One region of the Paenibacillus sp. GCM10027627 genome, then DNA from elsewhere that is predicted to be linked to it. Evidence: predicted binding sites of a transcription regulator. Region 1 holds the regulator's gene; the other holds the start of a gene.
What was found. The regulator CtsR, encoded in region 1, represses protease genes until heat stress. The targets are predictions, from matches to a motif close to ATGGTCAATAAAGGTCAAACA.
Positions count from the first base shown of each region.

Region 1 (9,758 bases):
TCCGCGAATATTAGTATCGATGTTGGCCGGGGCGGCGCTCGCCGTCTCGGGAGCGCTCTTGCAGGCCGTTATGAAAAATCCGCTTGCGGAGCCCGGCATTATCGGCATTTCTTCCGGAGCGGGATTTGTTTCTCTATTAGTCGTTACTTTGTTTCCGATGCTTTATTTTTGGTCGCCGTTGTTTTCGGTACTGGGAGGGGCGCTCGCTTGTTATCTCGTCTACTCCTTGTCGTGGAAGGCACAGCTGAACCCGCTGAGGCTGCTTCTTGTCGGCATTGCCATTAACGCGACGTTCACTGGGCTTGGGCAATCGTTTAATTATCGGGGGAGCTATGCGGTAACGAGCGTCAACCAAGCAATCTCTTCTATTTTTACGATGAAAACATGGGAGGATGTCTACATTTTGGCGCTATTTGGCGGAGCGGGCCTGCTTCTGGCTCTTTTGCTCGGGCCATGGTGCAATATGCTGGCGTTCAAGGACGAGACTGCCCGCAACTTAGGTCTGAGAGTCGTGCGAGTGAGGCTGATCATATCGGCTGTCGCCGTTCTACTGGCTTCGGTCGCAACCGCGATCGGCGGGCTTATTATGTTTGTCGGCTTGCTCGTTCCCCATATCGGCCGATCGCTCGTCGGCTCCAACTATAAGCTTTTGATTCCATTTTCGGCCGTTGGCGGGGGATTGCTTATTTTGGCTGCGGATACGATTGGCAGGACGGTGCTGGCGCCTGCAGAAATTCCGGCTTCCATTGTAATGGCGGTTATCGGAGGTCCATTTCTTATTGTGATGCTAAAAAGAAGCGACAGCTTGCAAAAGTAGCAAAGGCTAAATTCGCGGCGATCCAAGGGAGGTTTGGAGTAAGGGATGAAGTATTTGCTGATTACAGATGACGATGCCAACAATCGGACCCTGCTTGGGCATTACATGACCAAAGAAGGCTACCGCGTTCTGGAGGCGCAGAACGGCCGCGAAGCGATGGCTGTGCTGGAGAGGCATGCGGTCGATTTGGCGATTTTCGATGTGATGATGCCGGAGGTCGACGGATTCGCTCTATGCGAATATACGCGCAAAAATTACGACATCCCGATTATTTTGCTCACCGCCCGCGATCAGCTGAGCGACAAGGAGCTTGGCTATTTAAAAGGGACGGACGATTATGTCACTAAGCCGTTCGAGCTGCCTGAGCTATTGTTCCGGGTGAAGGCGTTGTTCCGTCGGTATTCTTTTGCCTCCAGCGACAAAATTAGATTAAACCGCATCGTCATTGACCGGAAAAACTATGAAGTGATTGACGGGGACGAGGTGTATTTCCCGCCGCTTAAAGAGTTTGAGCTGCTCGCCCAATTGGCAGAATATCCGGGGAGAGTGTTTTCGCGCGATGAGCTCATTCGCATTATTTGGGGGACGGATTACGGCGGGGACGAGAGAACTGTAGATGTACATATTAAGCGGCTGCGCAAAAGATTTCCTGAACAAGAGCGAGGCTTTGCCATTCAGACAATCCGGGGAATTGGCTACAAGCTAGAGGTATTCGTTTCATGAAATCTCTCTATTTCCGTGTCTTTGTTATTACGATATATACGATTGCAATCAGCAGTTTTGTCGGCTTCTATATTGCAAATGTCTATTATAACGGGGTGCTCAAAACGTATCACGACGCCAAGCTGTCCAAAGTAGCGGAAGCTATTCGAACCCACATCGAGAAGCATCCCGCCGCGATTGGTGATTATTTGCAAAATGCCGCAACGCTAGGATACCAGCTTTATGTACTGGATGGCAAAGGGAATGAACTGTTGTACGGAGGCGAATTCGGCAAGCTTGATCTGAGCACTCAGGCGAAAGAAAGCGTGATGGCCGGCAATAGGTATCACGGCATTGCAGAGTTTCCGCATAAACCTTTTGTGGCGAGTTATTTTGAAAATCGGCTCAGCAATACGGTCGGTGTGCCCGTCACAGCAGGCCCCGACCACTATGCTTTGTTTCTGCGGCATAACACCCGTTTGCAGTTCGACGAGCTGCAGATTTTTTTTGCGCTGATGTTCGCCTTTACCGTGCTGTTCAGCATTCCTTATTTTTTGCTCAGCACGCGTTATTTGGTTCAGCCGATTATTTCTTTGACCGAGGCGACCAAGCGAATAACAGACGGAAATTATCATTTGCGGCTGCCGACGGGGAGGCGGGATGAAATCGGGCAGCTTGCTCTGCACTTTCAACGGATGGCGGCTAAGCTGGAGCGGTCGGACAAGTCGAAAAAAGAGTTTGTAGCGAATGTATCCCATGAAATTCACACCCCGCTTGCTTCGATTCAAGGGTTTGCGGATTCCCTGTTGCAAGAGGAGTTAGATCCGGCGCAAATCCGGCATTATGCCGCTATTATCGGGCAAGAAACGAGGCAGCTTGCGGCGCTTAGCAAACAACTGCTGCTGCTGTCAACCTTGGAGAACAGTCGAGAGGCCATGGAGAGGCGGCATTTCCCCTTGCAGCCGCAAATCAGACGGGCGCTTCAATTGCTGGAGTGGCAGCTGTCGCAAAAGGATATTGCCGTCCGCATGTTGGTTCCAGCGGGCTTGACCGTATACGGCGATGAAGTGCTGCTTATGCAGGTTTGGTCCAACCTGCTCTCCAATGCCGTCAAATACATACCAAGTGACCGTTCCATTCATATAAAAGCTTTTAAAGAGGAGGCTGGCTGTCTGGTTGAAATTTCCGATACAGGAGACGGCATACCCGAGGAGCAGCTTCCTCTGCTGTTTGAGCGGTTTTATAGAGGAGACAGCGCTAGGCAAAGAAATGAAGGCAGTACAGGGCTTGGGCTGTCGATTGTGCAAAAAATTGTTCATCTTCATGGAGGCACGATAGAAGCGGAGAGCCGCGAAGGAGTCGGAACTCTTTTCCGCGTCCGTATTCCGGGGTAGGCTCCAACATGCATAATAAAGGCCCCGCATCAGGAATGCTTGACACCTTGGATAGACGGTCAACTGTCGGATGCTTGGCCCTCGCTCTTTTGCCTCGCAAAGGCCGTGCAGCTTCGCAAGGACATATGGTAGGATGGAAGCATCATGTTATGTTGGCGGAGAGAAGGGGTTATGTGCGGAAGCAACAATTGTTTATTGGAGGAAGGCCTTATGAAGCCGGGCAATACGTGGAGCTGCGCTCTCCTTACTCAGGCGAGATTATCGCTGAAGTAGCGTCGGCGAGCGCTAGGGAGACGGGGGCGGCAATTGCCGCAGCGTATGAAGCGAGGGAGGTCATGCGCCGGATGCCCGCTCACGAGCGGGCGGCCATTTTGGAGCGGGTGGCGGACGGACTGCGCCAGCGCAGGGAAGAAGCGGCGCGCATCATCGCGCTGGAGGCGTCCAAGCCGGTCAAATATGCGCTCGGCGAGGTGGACCGGACGATCCAGACGTATAAGTTCGCAGCCGAAGAAGCAAAGCGGATTCATGGCGAAACGCTGTCGCTGGGCGGCGCTCCAGGGGGCGAAGGCAGGCTCGCCTATACGGTGCGAGAACCGATTGGCGTAGTAGGCGCGATTACTCCGTTTAATTTTCCTATGAATCTGGTAGCTCATAAAGTAGGTCCCGCCATTGCGGCAGGCAATACGGTTGTACTTAAGCCAGCGGCCCAAACTCCGTTGTCCTCTTATTTCATCGGCGAGCTGTTTCAGGAGGCTGGACTGCCGGGAGGAGCGCTGAATATCGTAAGCGGCTCGGGGCGCACAGTGGGTGATCTAATCGTTCAAGACGACCGAATAGCGAAAATTACATTTACCGGCAGTCCCGAGGTTGGAAAAAGCATACGGGCAAAGGCCGGATTAAAACGGGTAACGCTGGAGCTTGGCTCCAATAGCGCCGTTATTGTGGATCGCGATGCCGATGTACAGGCTATCGTGCCGCGCTGCGTAATGGGCGCCTTCTCCAATCAGGGCCAGGTGTGCATTTCGCTGCAAAGGGTATACGTACATGAAGAGGTGTACGAATCGTTTGCTGCGGCATTTTCTGCCGCTGCGACGGAGTTGAAGCTGGGCGATCCGCTTGACCCTGCCGTCGACGTTTCCGCGATGATTTCGGCTCGCGAAGCGGAGCGGGCGCTTGCGTGGATCGCGGAGGCGGAAGCGGCTGGAGCGAGAGTGCTTGCTGGCGGCGGGATGTCGAAGGGCATTTTGATGCCGACTGTTTTAACGGATGCCGGGGATGAGCTGAGCGTGTCGTGCCGGGAAGTTTTTGCCCCCATTGCGGTCATCCATAAAGTGAAGTCTATAGATGAGGCCATTGCGAGAGTCAATCATTCCAGCTATGGCCTACAGGCGGGCATTTATACGAATGGGCTGCAAAATGCGCTTAAGGCAGCGGAGGAGCTTCATGTCGGCGGCGTCATGATCAACGATATTCCAACGTTTAGGGTCGATCAGATGCCGTATGGTGGGGTGAAAGAAAGCGGTTTGGGCCGTGAAGGCGTCAAATATGCGCTAGAAGAAATGACTGAACTTAAGCTTATTGTTATAAGTAAGGGTTTTTAAGGTATAAATGAGGCGGCAGCGCACCAAGCTAGATACTAGCGGTGGGCTGTTTCTTTTATGTCGCCAAGTAGTCAGAAAATTTCAACGATATCATCTTGACCTCCGGAAAATTTTGCGTATAATAAAATCAAAGTCAAAGAAAGTCAAAGTCAATTGATGAGGATTGCTGTTTTATCCTAGCAGACTGCTGGCTTTCGAATGATGATGAATCAGGGAGGTTGGTGATTTGCGTAACATTTCCGATCTCATTGAGCAGTACTTGAAGCATATGCTGGAAGGCAGCGACGAGGGAGCTGTCGAGATTCAAAGAAACGATTTGGCGGATAAGTTTTCATGCGTCCCGTCGCAAATCAACTATGTCATCAGTACCCGGTTTACGCTGGAGAAGGGTTACATGGTGGAAAGCAAGCGCGGAGGCGGAGGCTATATCCGAATTCAACGGGTGGATCTTCCGGCACTGAAGACGATTCAATACCATATCGAACAAACGATTGGGGAAAGCGTCGACCAGAATACAGCCGAAGGGTTGATTTATCAGCTTGAAGAAGCCCAGCTTATATCCAAGCGGGAAGGAAATTTGCTGAGAAGCGCTATCCACCGGGATACGATTGCGTTAATGCTGCCGGTACGCGACGAAATACGGGCGAGGCTGCTAAAGTCCATGCTCATCTCGCTGCTGGTCAAATAGGAAGGAGGAACCAGGCTTTGTACTGCCAAGAATGCGGCAAAAGGCCGGCTACACTTCATTTTACGAAAATTGTGAATGGCGAGAAGACGGAGTTTCATATTTGCGAAAGCTGCGCCCGCGAAAGGGGCGAAGGCATTCCCGGCACTCCGAACAGCTTTTCGATCCACAGCCTGCTGTCGGGGCTTCTCGATTTTAACGCGATTGGCAACGGGTCTCCTATTAGCAATGCGACCCCACAGCCGATTAGATGCGAGGAGTGCGGTCTAACCTATACGCAATTCAGCAAAATTGGAAGGTTTGGTTGCAGTTCCTGCTATAAAGCGTTCGCCGACCGGCTCGATCCGCTGCTGAAGCGGGTTCACAGCAGCACTGTACACAGCGGAAAAATTCCTAAGCGATCCGGTAATCTGATCCAGTGCAAACGGGAGATTGACGGTCTTCGCAGAGATATGCAAACGTATATTGAGCAAGAAGAATTCGAAAGCGCGGCGGAGCTGCGGGACCGAATTCGCGAGCTCGAACGAAAGCTCGCCGAGCTATAGCGATAGCATAGGCGTAAAGGAGGGGTTCCCTTGACGAAGCATCGGTTTTCGCAGGATGCGCTAAGCGATTGGATGAGGGGCACGGGTTCCGACTCCGATGTCGTCATTAGCAGCAGAGTGCGCGTTGCGCGAAATTTGCGCCATCAGCCGTTCCCTATGCTGGCAACCAGCCAGCAAGCGGCGGAGGTGCTAGAGCAGCTTACGGAAGTGGGGCGTTCGGGCTTGCTGGACACTTACGGCAGCTTTGAAACGATTTTGCTCTCCGATCTAAGCGAGCTGGAGAAGCGGGTACTCGTGGAGAAGCATCTCATCAGTCCCAATTTGGCGAACGAATCGCGCGGCGGAGCTGTTATTTTGAGCGACAATGAAGCCGTCAGCATTATGATTAACGAAGAAGACCATTTGCGCATCCAATGTTTATATCCTGGCTTTCAAATTGGCGAGGCATGGACGTTGGCTAGCGGAATTGACGATATTTTTGAGGAACAAGCAGACTACGCCTTTGATGAAAAACGGGGATACTTGACGACTTGCCCCACCAATGTGGGAACGGGCATAAGGGCATCGGTCATGATGCATTTGCCGGCGCTTGTGTTTACACAGCAAATTAACCGGATTTTGACAGCCGTTTCGCAGGTAGGTCTGGCGGTTAGAGGATTATATGGGGAAGGCAGCGAAGCTTTAGGGAATCTATTCCAAATCTCCAATCAAGTTACGCTTGGCCAATCGGAGGAAGAAATTATTGAAAACCTCCATGGCGTAGCGAAACAAATTATCGAGCACGAGCGTGCGGCGCGCAAGCGGCTGCTGGAGGAATCGCGTATTCGCATAGAGGATCGGGTCAAACGATCGTTTGGCATTTTGTCCCATGCGGCGATTATGGATTCCAAGGAGGCGGCGCAGCGGCTGTCGGACATTAGGCTTGGGGCGGATTTGGGGATATTGCAAGGAGTTACGCCGCAAGTGTTGAACGAGCTGCTCGTTATGACCCAGCCGGGATTTTTGCAGCAGACTTTTGACGAAAAGATGAGCCCGGAGCAAAGGGACTACCGCAGAGCGGAATTAATACGGACCCAATTAAGGGGCCAAAACGATCATGGGGGTGTTGAACAATGATGTTCGGGAGATTTACGGAGCGGGCACAAAAAGTGTTGGCGCTAGCGCAGGAGGAAGCGGTACGCCTAGGTCACAACAATATTGGCACGGAGCATATATTGCTTGGATTGATTCGAGAAGGGGAAGGCATTGCAGCTAAAGCGCTGACGGGACTTGGTCTCGGCCTCGAAAAAATTCAGGATGAAGTAGAAGCTTTGATCGGCCGCGGTCAAGAACAGCCAAACAACATTGCCTACACGCCAAGAGCGAAAAAGGTGATCGAGCTTTCCATGGATGAAGCCAGAAAGCTGGGCCATACTTATGTCGGCACGGAGCATATTTTGCTTGGTCTCATCCGCGAAGGAGAAGGGGTAGCGGCTCGCGTCCTGAACAATTTGGGCATCAGCCTGAATAAGGCGCGTCAGCAAGTGCTGCAGTTGCTTGGCAGCAGCGAAGCGATTTCCAGCAATCACGGCTCGCAAGCGAATGTGAGCACGCCAACGCTAGACGGACTGGCTAGAGACTTAACCGCCTATGCGAAGGAAGGCAACCTCGATCCCGTTATCGGGCGCAGCAAAGAAATCGAGCGTGTCATTCAGGTGCTTAGCCGTCGTACGAAAAACAATCCGGTCCTTATCGGGGAGCCGGGCGTCGGTAAAACCGCGATCGCGGAAGGATTGGCGCAAAAAATTATTAACAACGAAATTCCAGAGACGCTGCGCGACAAGCGCGTTATGACGCTGGATATGGGGTCCGTTGTGGCGGGCACCAAATACCGCGGTGAGTTCGAGGACCGTTTGAAAAAAATTATGGACGAAATTCGTCAAGCCGGAAACATCATTTTGTTCATTGACGAGCTGCATACGCTTATTGGTGCTGGCGGTGCGGAAGGTGCGATTGACGCTTCTAACATTTTGAAACCGGCTCTGGCGCGCGGCGAGCTTCAATGCATTGGCGCAACTACGCTGGACGAATATCGCAAATATATTGAAAAGGATGCCGCGCTCGAGCGCCGCTTCCAGCCAATTACGGTAGATCAACCTTCGGTGGAAGAAGCGATTCAAATTCTCCACGGCTTGCGCGATCGTTATGAAGCCCATCATCGCGTCAAAATTACGGATGAATCCATCGAGCAGGCAGTTAAGCTTTCGGATCGTTATATAACGGATCGTTTCTTGCCTGACAAGGCGATCGATTTGATTGACGAAGCCAGCTCCAAAGTAAGGCTGAATTCGTATACGGTTCCGCCGAACTTGAAGCAATTGGAAAACCGTCTGGAGGACATTCGCAAAGAGAAGGATGCGGCCGTTCAAAGCCAAGAGTTTGAAAAGGCAGCTGCGCTACGCGATACGGAGCAAAAAATTCGTGAAGAACTCGATATAACCAAAAACCAGTGGAAAGAAAAGCAAGGCCGCACCGATTCTGAGGTAACGCCGGAAGATATCGCTCAGGTCGTGGCAAGCTGGACCGGCATTCCAGTCAGCAAGCTAGCGGAAGAGGAGACGGAGCGCCTGCTTAAGATGGAGTCGATCTTGCATGATCGCGTTATCGGTCAAGAAGAAGCGGTGAAATCTGTATCGCGTGCTATCCGGCGCGCAAGAGCAGGGCTGAAAGATCCGAAACGTCCCATCGGCTCGTTTATTTTCTTAGGTCCTACCGGCGTTGGTAAAACCGAGCTGGCCCGTGCGCTCGCAGAAGCGATGTTCGGAGATGAAAATGCGGTTATCCGCATCGATATGTCGGAATACATGGAGAAGCACTCTACTTCCAGATTGGTAGGGGCGCCTCCGGGATATGTCGGCTATGAAGAAGGTGGCCAACTGACGGAAAAAGTACGCCGCAAGCCGTACTCCGTAGTATTGCTGGATGAGATTGAGAAGGCTCACCCGGAAGTGTTCAACATTTTGCTGCAAGTGCTGGAAGACGGCAGGCTGACGGATTCCAAAGGCCGTGTTGTCGACTTCCGCAACACGTTGATCATCATGACGTCGAACGTTGGCGCCGATCAAATCAAGAAAAATTCGTCGCTGGGCTTTACGGCAGTGCAGGATGCGGGCCGCGACTTCTCGCTTATGAAGGACAAAGTGATGGCCGAGTTGAAAAAGTCGTTCCGTCCAGAGTTCCTGAACCGGATCGACGAAACGATCGTTTTCCACTCGTTGGGCGAAGAGCATATTGCTCAAATCGTGACACTTATGTCCGACGAGCTTCGCAAGCGGCTGCGCGAGCAGCAAGTCGACTTTACGCTTTCCGAAGCGGCGAAAAACTTCCTCGCGAAGGAAGGTTATGACCCGCAATACGGCGCTCGCCCTCTACGCCGGGCTATTCAAAAGCATATCGAGGACCGCTTGTCCGAAGATTTGCTGATGGGTCTGATTCAAAAAGGCGACTCCTTCACCATCGACGAAAAGGACGGCGCTTTAGTCGTCACCAAATCGCTGAGGGAGTCAGCGCAGGAAGAAGAGTCGGCAACTAAGTAAATAGGAAAATGAGTTAATGGATTCAGGATGTTTATTCTTTAAAATAGAAGTGGCGCTGTACGGGATGTGATCCCTTTCAGCGCCACTTTTTTATTAGTATGGGTGAGCTTTTATTGGCGGGGGGTTTAGTTGAAGCGTGTAGTATCGTGAAAAATCGCTAAATGGTCCAATGAGGGCTAACTGAGTCATTTAGTGTTGCCAAAAACCACTAAATGGTTCAAAGGGGGCAAACTGAGTCATTTAGTATCGCCAAAAACCATTAAATGGATCAGAGAGGGCTAACTGAGTCATTTAGTGTTGCCAAAAACCACTAAATGGTTTAAAGGGAGCTAACTGAGTCATTTAGTGTTGCCAAAAACCACTAAATGGTTCAAAGGGGGCAAACTGAGTCATTTAGTATCGCCACAAACCACTAAATGGTTCAAAGGGGGCAAACTGA
Region 1 is NZ_JBHTHB010000009.1:64,741-74,498, reverse strand. Features, by position in the region: gene ACFQZE_RS23075 (FecCD family ABC transporter permease) at 1-817, shown strand, start outside; gene ACFQZE_RS23070 (response regulator transcription factor) at 863-1,540, shown strand; gene ACFQZE_RS23065 (sensor histidine kinase) at 1,537-2,913, shown strand; gene ACFQZE_RS23060 (aldehyde dehydrogenase family protein) at 3,063-4,514, shown strand; gene ACFQZE_RS23055 (CtsR family transcriptional regulator) at 4,741-5,202, shown strand; gene mcsA (protein-arginine kinase activator protein McsA) at 5,220-5,744, shown strand; gene mcsB (protein-arginine kinase McsB) at 5,775-6,860, shown strand; gene clpC (ATP-dependent protease ATP-binding subunit ClpC) at 6,857-9,319, shown strand.

Region 2 (9,758 bases), on a different contig from region 1:
CTTGTGATCATAACCGGCATGTCGGGCGCAGGCAAGACGATCGCCGTCCAGAGTCTTGAGGATCTTGGCTTTTTTTGCGTCGACAACTTGCCGCCTGTTCTTATTCCAAAGTTTGCGGAATTAATCGAGCAGTCCAACGGTAAGATAGGGAAAGTGGCGCTAGTGATCGACTTGCGCGGCAGGGAGTTTTTTACGGCGCTGTCGGAATCTCTTTCTTATATTAAAGATCATCATACGATTAGCTGTGAAATTTTGTTCCTGGATGCTAGAGATGAAGTGCTTGTTCAAAGATACAAGGAAAGCCGCAGACGCCATCCGCTTGCTCCGCAAGGACTTCCGCTTGAAGGAATCCACAACGAGCGCCGGATGTTGGAGGACCTGAAAGGCTCCGCTTCCCAAGTGATCGATACGAGCAATTTGAAACCTTTGCAGCTCAAGGAACGAATTATCTCGCATTTTACAAATTTAGAGCAAAGCAATCTTTCGGTTAATGTGACTTCATTCGGATTCAAATACGGCATTCCGATTGATGCCGATCTCATTTATGACGTTCGGTTTTTGCCGAATCCGCATTATGTGGAGCAGCTGCGTCCCAATACCGGACAGCATCCCGATGTGTACGACTATGTGATGAAATGGCCGGAGACTCAGCAGTTTTTAAGCAAGCTGCTCGATATGCTTCAGTTTCTTATCCCGCTTTATCGTAAGGAAGGCAAAAGCCAGGTTGTGATCGGAATCGGCTGTACGGGCGGCAAGCATCGTTCCGTCGCAATTGCGGAGTATCTCGGGCGAATGCTCGGCGCAAGCGACACGGAGCGAGTCCGGGTCAGCCATCGAGACTCCGAGCGTGATAAGCATTGACGCGGGGTGAGAGCATGCAGACAATACAGAAAGTGGTCAGACGCCCCAAAATCGTCGTGATCGGCGGAGGGACGGGGCTGTCCGTTATGCTGCGCGGCCTTAAGGAGAAACCTCTTGATATTACGGCCATCGTGACGGTAGCCGATGATGGAGGCAGCTCCGGCATTTTGCGCAACGAACTGCAAATCCCGCCTCCGGGAGACATTCGGAACGTGCTGACGGCGCTGGCGGACGCGGAGCCTCTTCTTACAGAGGTGCTTAAATACCGCTTCCCTACCGGAACGGGGCTGGCTGGTCATAGTCTTGGCAATCTTATGCTAGCGGCCATGACAGATATCTCCGGCGATTTCGTAACGGGAATCCGCCAGCTTAGCCAGGTTCTGGCCGTTAGGGGACGCGTGCTCCCGGCCGCCGACCGGGCTATCGTTTTGAAAGCGGAGATGGCGGACGGCACTATTGTGACGGGGGAATCGATGATTCCGAAAGCGGGCCAAGCGATTAAGCGGGTGTTTCTGGAGCCTGCCGATGTGGAGCCTCTGGCCGAAGCGGTGGAGGCGATCGAGACCGCGGATGCCATTTTGATCGGGCCGGGAAGTCTTTATACGAGTATTATGCCGAACCTGATGGTTCCGAAGCTTGCGCAGGCAATTTTAGAATCGGAAGCGGTTAAGCTGTTTGTGTGCAACGTTATGACGCAGCCGGGAGAGACAGACAATTATACGGTGAGCGCGCATTTGGATGCGATTCACGCTCATATTGGCCATCATTTATTCGATTATGTCATTGTCAACGATGGAGAAATTCCGCCGCAGGTGGAGAGTCAATATGCCGAGTTGGGGGCGAAAGCCGTTCATTTGGATATGGAGGAAGTGCAGAGCAGAGGGTACAAGGTCATTGCCGACAAGCTCGTTTTGTTCCGAACTTTCCTGCGGCACGATGCCGAGCGGCTCAGCCATCATATTTATAAACTAGTGGAGAACTGGATGTTACGAAAGAGGTGAGGAAGAATGTCTTTTGCGGCGCAAACCAAAAAGGAACTGACGTTAATCGAAGCGGACAATTGCTGTGAACGTGCCGAGCTGTCGGCTCTTATCCGCATGAACGGTTCGGTCAGCCTATCCAGCCGCAAGGTCGTTCTGGACATCTCGACAGAAAACGCGGCCATTGCCAGAAGGATTTATTCCCTGATCAAAAAGCATTTTGACGTGCACGTAGAGTTGCTGGTCCGCAAAAAAATGCGGCTGAAAAAAAACAACGTCTACATCGTCCGTATGCCGACCCAGGTGCAGGAAATATTAAAGGAGCTCCGCATCGTCTCGGAAGGCTTTATGTTCAATGACGGGATCGATAAGGATATTGTCCGCAAGCCTTGCTGCAAACGGTCGTATTTGCGGGGAGCTTTTCTCGCGGGAGGATCGGTGAACAACCCGGAAGGGTCGTCCTACCACCTTGAAATTTCTTCAATGTACGAGGAACATTGCGGCTTGCTGGTGGAGCTCGCCAATAAATTCGACTTGAACGCGAGATGTATCGAGCGTAAAAAAGGATTTATTTTTTATATCAAAGAAGGCGAAAAAATAATCGAGCTGCTCAATATTATCGGGGCGCATCAAGCGTTGTTCAAGTTTGAAGACGTTCGCATTATGCGCGACATGCGCAATTCGGTCAACCGGATCGTCAATTGCGAAACGGCCAATTTGAACAAAACGATCGGTGCGGCGGTGCGCCAAATTGATAACATTAAGCTTTTGCAAAAAGAAGTGGGGCTGGAGAGCCTGCCTGAAAAGCTAAGGGAAGTGGCCGAAATCAGGCTGCAGCATCCCGACCTCAACTTGACGGAAGTAGGGGAAATGCTTAGAGGCAAAGTGAGCAAATCGGGCGTAAATCACCGACTTCGCAAAATCGACGAATTAGCCGAAAAAATACGGGGCGGGACAACTTTTGCCTAGTGCATCGGCTCGTATAATGTTATAATAATATGTAATTGGCTTATACTTTTTCCCACGAGATAAAGCTTTAGCAAAATATAGGGGGTATGATTTCTATGACAAGGCTACCGGTTGTCGTTCGTCTGAAAACTGGCCTTCATGCAAGACCAGCGGCGTTATTCGTTCAAGAAGCGAACAAGTTCTCCTCCGAGGTATTTGTAGAGAAGGATGACAAAAAAGTTAACGCTAAATCGATAATGGGTATCATGAGTCTGGCAATCAGCTCGGGTACCGAAATTTCCATAAGTGCAGACGGTTCGGATTCGGAGCAGGCTGTAAACGCTTTAGTCGCACTGGTCAGCAAGGAAGAGCTAGAGAACCAATAAGAGGAAGGAAGCGGTACACTGCGCATGGAGACAGCGTGGCGAACCTACTTCCTTTTTTCATGTCTCAATAGCTGGAAAACCGCCGCCCGGCTGAACGGACGGCGGTTTTTTTTAGCTATTGAGATGCGAATTTAGCGGTTTGTGGCACAACTAGATGTGCCGAATGGGCTTTTGGCGTGGTTTAGTGGTTTGTGGCACAACTAGATGTGCCGAAATGGGCTTTTGGCGTGGTTTAGTGGTTTGTGGCACAACTAGATGTGCCGAAATGGGCTTTTAGCGTGGTTTAGTGGTTTGTGGCACAACTAGATGTGCCGAAATGGGCTTTTGGCGCGGTTTAGTGGTTTGTGGCACAACTAGATGTGCCGAAATGGGCTTTTGGCGCGGTTTAGTGGTTTGTGGTACAACTAAATGTGCTGAATGAGCTTATCGCTTTTTTCTTATATAAAATCATTATTTAAACTTTTAAATATCCATTAACAAAAACAGCCGCCCTAAACAATGGGAGGCTGTTTTTTGTGTAGTTATGAAAGGAAGGAGATATGCTTGCTAAGCTAATTGCAGGCTAAAGGGCGTCTCCCTTTAGGTAAGGTTTATTCGCATAACCGTACATAACTGCCATGAGCAAGCTCCCTCCAATCAAATTGCCTAATGTAACGGGAATCAGATTGTGGATAACATCGCCTGGCGATATGCCTGGATAGCCGAGAACAAGCGCAATGGAAAAGGTGCTCATATTGGCAATGCTGTGCTCGTATCCCGAAATAAAGAAGGTGAATACAAACAGCATCATCGTGAACATTTTGGCCCCGTCGCTTTTGAAACCCATCGGTACAAAAAAAGCAAGGCAGACAAGCCAGTTGCAAAGAATGGCCCGGAAAAAAAGCTGAAGCGCAGGAGCATGAGCTTTTTTATCGGCCACCTCAAGAAAAAAACGGTTTGCGTCGGGATCGGCAAACAATCCAGTCCCCCAAATCAAGGCGGCGAAGAGAATAGCTCCAAGAAAATTCCCTATATAGCTAAGCCCCCAAAGCTTGACGGTATCCCGCCATTTCATCTTTTTTCGCACTGCGGCATAGCTGTAATAAAACGTATTGCCAGTAAACAGATCGCCCCCTCCATAGCTGATCAAAATAATCGCTACGCCAAAGGTGAGCGCCGCCGCTGGATAAGCGAAGGGGGAATGAGCTGCGTAGAAGTAGCCGCCCGTCTTAAATGAAACGATAACACCGAATCCGATAAACATGCCGGCAAGTAAAGAGCGGGCTAATGAATGCCAGATGTTTTGCTTGAAAAGGCTGCGTTTTTTGAGAGCCAATTGTTCAACTTTCAACAGCAGTTCTGTCTCCATCCCGAAGCACCTCGCGATATATGCCTACAGCGCAAAGGGCTGCAGTATTTGTGATGCCACTATAGCATCCGCGCCTCTATTTCGAAGTGATGAAGATCACAATTCAAAAGACGAGCAAGCCCTGCGATAAGCGGAGGGGCAGAATTGTTCGACTCTCTATGCTGATGAGTAAAAGTGGATTGAAAATTTAACGATATGACAACTTAATATCCATTATTTGCGTACATCTTGTTAGAATCAGAACAGGAAAGGGTAGTAGAGATGATGCGGAGTCCACAACCAGTGCTCTCAACAGTACATTATAGAATTCCGAATTAGTGAATTCGAGATTGTTGATCAATCGACTGCAACCTAGACACAGCTTAGGAGGAGATATTTTGACTAACCCAAATAACGAAGAAATCGCACGTTTAAAAGCGTATTACGGCCTCGATGATCCACCCGCTCCAAAGCTTGCGGAGGAATATAGCGGTCACCGGCCTTTTGATACCGAACAATGGACAAAGGAAATCGCACCGATTACTATCGTGCCCCAAACGGGGATCGGTCCATTTAAACTGGGAATGAGCAAGACTGAGGTAGAGGCAACGTTTCAGCGTTATGCCCATTTAAGATGGGATGACAATCCCGCTAACCCAAGCTACTTCGAGATGCTGTTTGCGACGATAGAGTACGATGAGTCGGATCGAGTTTGTTTCATGGCGATTGAAAATTTGCATGACGATGCAATGGTTTGTTTATTTGAAGGAATCGATATTTTTCGGACAAAAGCGGACAAGCTGGCGGCGGCAATCGATAAAACGTACTCGTTTGTGCGTGATGAAGATTCAGCGATAGGATACTCTTTTACATTTAATGAAGCGGGGCTGAACTTATGGAGGCCCAATGTGTTCACCGACGATTGCTTAAATAACGAGAGCTTCTTGGAGATGAGTCAAGAGAATCAGGAGCTTGAGAAGCGGCATTATTACTTTTCGACAGCGGTCATTTTTGCGCCGGGCTATTACGACAGATAGAATCAAGCAAAAAAGCTTTCTAACCGGTTTAACCCGGCTAGAAAGCTTTTTCATGTGTAGAGTCTATTCGCGATCATTATACCTTTTCGATAACCTTGTCCACGAGTCCGTATTCCTTCGCTTCAAAAGCGCTCATGAAGTAGTCGCGGTCGGTATCCGTCTCGATACGGCTGAGTGGCTGACCGGAACGCTCCGCTAAAATCGTGTTCAACTTGTCGCGCATCTTCAGAATGCGGCGGGCGCGAATTTCGATGTCGCTTGCTTGTCCCTCTGCGCCGCCTAGCGGCTGATGGATCATCACTTCGCTGTTCGGCAGCGCGTAACGCTTGCCCTTCGCTCCGGCAGTGAGCAAGAACGCTCCCATAGAAGCGGCCATGCCGACACAGATCGTGGAAACGTCCGGCTTGATGTATTGCATCGTATCGTAAATCGCCATGCCGGCTGTAATGGAGCCGCCTGGGCTATTGATGTATAAGGAAATGTCTTTATCCGGATCTTCCGCCGCAAGGAACAGCATTTGTGCGATGATGGAGTTGGCCACTACATCGTTTACGCCTGAGCCCAAGAAAATAATGCGATCCTTCAGCAAACGGGAGTAGATGTCGTAAGAACGTTCCCCTCTATTGCTTTGTTCAATTACCATAGGCACAAAATTCATCTCTAACCAAGCCTCCTTCGTCAACGTAAAAGCATGAATCTGGAATTCGTATTCCTATAATAACGGATAGATATGTAAAAGTCAAAGATAGTCAAAGAGCATTTTTGGAAGGGTGCCCCTTGCTGTATACACGAGTTCGGGATATACAAAAAAAGCCGCCCGATGTATAGCATCGGACAGCTTGGTCGATTGTAAGTATGGCGCGCCCGCTAGGAATCGAACCTAGATCTCAGGCTCCGGAGGCCTACGTCATATCCATTGGACCACGGGCGCATTGCTCAAAAAACAGTAGCAAAAATGATTATATGATATTTATGAAGCGAAAGCAAGACAACTGTCAAAATTTAATTTATAAAAAAGGTGTCGGAAATCGTTTTCAATTGGACGGGAGCACTTGCGGCTGAGGCGATTTTTCGTTAGAATAAAGGTGGGACTTAAAATGAACATGCGGGACGAAATCAGTCCCATAATAAGCAATCAACTATCGAGAAGTTTGATCCTTGTCTCAGGACAAGAAAAATAACTTCCGGCATGTTTCATGAAGCCCGACGTTAATGACCGATGGAGTGAAGGGTAACAAATGCGACAGCTCATTGAACTGCAGCAGCAGCTTGTGCCGGATCTTCTGGATGTCATGAGGAAGCGGTACATGATCCTGCATCAGGTTATGCTTTCGGACACGATTGGCCGTCGAACGCTGGCAAGCACGCTGGATATGACGGAGAGAGTGCTCCGGGCGGAAACGGATTTTTTGAAGGAACAAGGTTTGCTGGACATTCACGCCGCAGGCATGAAAATCAGTGAGCTTGGCAAGTCCTTGCTGGAACAGCTGGAGCCGCTTTACAAGTCGATGTTTGGCTTGTCGGAGCTGGAGGAAAAGCTGAGAGGCGCTTATGGACTGTCGCAAGTGGTCATCGTGCCGGGAGATTCCGAATCGTCGATTCAGGCGAAACGGGAGCTGGGACGGGCGGCCGGCCAAGTGCTGATGGGCGTCCTCAGGCCAAACGACGTTGTAGCCGTTACAGGCGGAACGACAATTGCCCAAGTGGCAAATGGACTGAGAGCTTCGGCAACCGCCAAAGATGTCTGGTTTGTACCGGCCAGAGGAGGACTCGGGCAAAGCTTGGATTATCAAGCGAATACTCTAGCGTCCACGATGGCTAAGAGAACGGGCGGTCAATATCGTCTGCTGCATGTCCCGGATCATTTGGGAGAGGAAGCTTTTGCCTCGCTTATGCAGGAACCGAACATCCGTGAAATTGTCGAGGTGATCCGCAGCGCGCGTATTGTCGTTCACGGCATTGGCGACGCTATGGTGATGGCTCGGCGAAGAAGGCTTGAGGGTGATGCCGTATCGGCAATTGCATCGGAAGGCGCGCTGGCTGAAGCGTTCGGGTTTTATTTTGACCGGAGCGGGGCCGTCGTCCACAAAATGCAAACGGTAGGGTTACGCCTTGAGGATATTGTGAAAACTGAAGTTGTTATCGGCGTCGCAGGAGGCAAAGGAAAAGGCGAGGCGATAGCGGCGGTCATGCGCTTCGGACATAACGACGTGCTTGTCACGGACGAGGCGGCAGCTGTAGAAATGGTTGCTTTTATAGAAGAAAGCTAGGCTTTCGAAAGAAATCGCAATCCGCTAGATGGGCATCATGACGAGGAACGGCTTCTTATCTAATTATGGCTGCGAATCGTCTTGAAATATATTTTGCATTTTAATAACGCTTAGGAGGAAACACACATGGTTAAAGTTGGTATTAATGGTTTTGGACGTATCGGTCGTAACGTATTCCGCGCTGCACTAGGCAATTCCGAAGTTGAAATCGTAGCAGTAAACGATTTGACAGACGTAAACACTCTGGCTCATCTTTTGAAATACGATACAACTCACGGTGTTCTTGACGCAACAGTAGAAGCTAAAGAGGGCGCTTTGGTTGTTAACGGCAAAGAAATTAAAGTATTTGCTGAGCGCAACCCTGCAGACCTGCCTTGGGGTTCCGTAGGCGCTGAAATCGTAGTGGAGTCCACTGGTATCTTCACAGCGAAAGAAAAAGCTGAGCTTCACCTTAAAGGCGGCGCGAAAAAAGTTATCATCTCCGCTCCAGCTTCTAACGAAGACATCACTGTCGTTATCGGCGTAAACGAAGACAAATACGATCCGGCTGCACACACTATTATTTCCAACGCTTCTTGCACAACCAACTGTCTTGCTCCTTTTGCAAAAGTTTTGAACGATAAATTCGGCATCGTTAAAGGTATGATGACAACTGTTCACTCCTACACTAACGACCAATCCGTGCTGGACGTTCCGCACAAAGACCTGCGCCGCGCTCGTGCTGCTGCAGAAAACATCATTCCTTCTTCCACAGGCGCTGCAAAAGCGGTATCCCTTGTTCTGCCTGAGCTGAAAGGCAAGCTGAACGGTATGGCTATGCGCGTTCCTACACCTAACGTTTCCGTAACAGACCTTGTTGCTGAGCTTAAAGTTAACGTTACGGTTGAAGAAGTAAACGCAGCGTTCAAAGAAGCTTCCGAAGGCGCTTTGAAAGGCATCTTGAACTACAACGAATTGCCGCTTGTTTCCAGCGACTACAATGGCGACCCTGCTTCCTCCACAATCGACGCTTTGTCGACTATGGTAGTAGAAGGCAACATGGTTAAAGTCGTTTCCTGGTATGACAACGAGTGGGGCTATTCCAACCGCGTAGTTGATCTTGCTGCTTATATCGCAAGCAAAGGTCTGTAAGGTAAAAAAGCTGTGGGCCGCGGCTCGTTACAGAGAGCTTCGGCCCTAGGTTTGCGCCCTCGCAGGTCCTAAACCTATGGGCGTTCCTTTCTAACCGGAGGGGCGCCTTTTTTCATAGACATACCAACTATTGGGGAGGATTCCAACCATGAACAAGAAGAGTGTACGCGATGTAGCGGAATTGGCAGGAAAGCGTGTATTTGTACGTGTGGACTTCAACGTGCCGATCGAAGACGGCAAAATTACGGACGACAAGCGTATCCGTGAAACGCTGCCTACGATTAACTATTTGATCGAAAAAGGCGCTAAAGTCATTCTGGCGAGCCACCTTGGCCGTCCGAACGGTGAAGTAGTGGAAGAGCTGCGTCACACAGCTTCTGCGGTTCGTCTATCCGAGCTTCTCGGCAAGCCGGTAACAAAAGCGAATGAAGCGATTGGCGAAGCTGTCGAGGCGCAAGTAGCGGCTTTGAACAACGGCGACGTGTTATTGCTTGAAAACGTTCGTTTCTATCCGGGCGAAGAGAAAAACGATCCTGAGCTGGCAAAAGCTTTTGCCAAACTTGCGGACCTGTTCGTAAACGACGCATTCGGAGCGGCACACCGCGCTCACGCTTCTACAGAAGGCATCGCTCACATCCTCCCAGCCGTTTCCGGCCTGTTGATGGAGAGAGAGCTTGAAGTTCTAGGCAAAGCGCTGAACAACCCTGAGCGTCCGTTCACAGCTATCGTTGGCGGTTCCAAAGTAAAGGACAAAATCGCAGTTATCGATAAAATGCTCGAAATCGCTGACAACATCATCATCGGCGGCGGCTTGTCCT
Region 2 is NZ_JBHTHB010000004.1:596,326-606,083, reverse strand. Features, by position in the region: gene rapZ (RNase adapter RapZ) at 1-861, shown strand, start outside; gene ACFQZE_RS17245 (gluconeogenesis factor YvcK family protein) at 876-1,862, shown strand; gene whiA (DNA-binding protein WhiA) at 1,869-2,810, shown strand; gene ACFQZE_RS17235 (HPr family phosphocarrier protein) at 2,906-3,175, shown strand; gene ACFQZE_RS17230 (formate/nitrite transporter family protein) at 3,738-4,523, opposite strand; gene ACFQZE_RS17225 (hypothetical protein) at 4,901-5,539, shown strand; gene clpP (ATP-dependent Clp endopeptidase proteolytic subunit ClpP) at 5,616-6,197, opposite strand; tRNA gene ACFQZE_RS17215 (tRNA-Arg) at 6,396-6,470, opposite strand; gene ACFQZE_RS17210 (sugar-binding transcriptional regulator) at 6,778-7,809, shown strand; gene gap (type I glyceraldehyde-3-phosphate dehydrogenase) at 7,936-8,940, shown strand; gene ACFQZE_RS17200 (phosphoglycerate kinase) at 9,089-9,758, shown strand, end outside.
Region 2: clpP (ATP-dependent Clp endopeptidase proteolytic subunit ClpP) is a predicted target of CtsR. The motif match lies at 6,275-6,295, and genes of this name have one in related genera.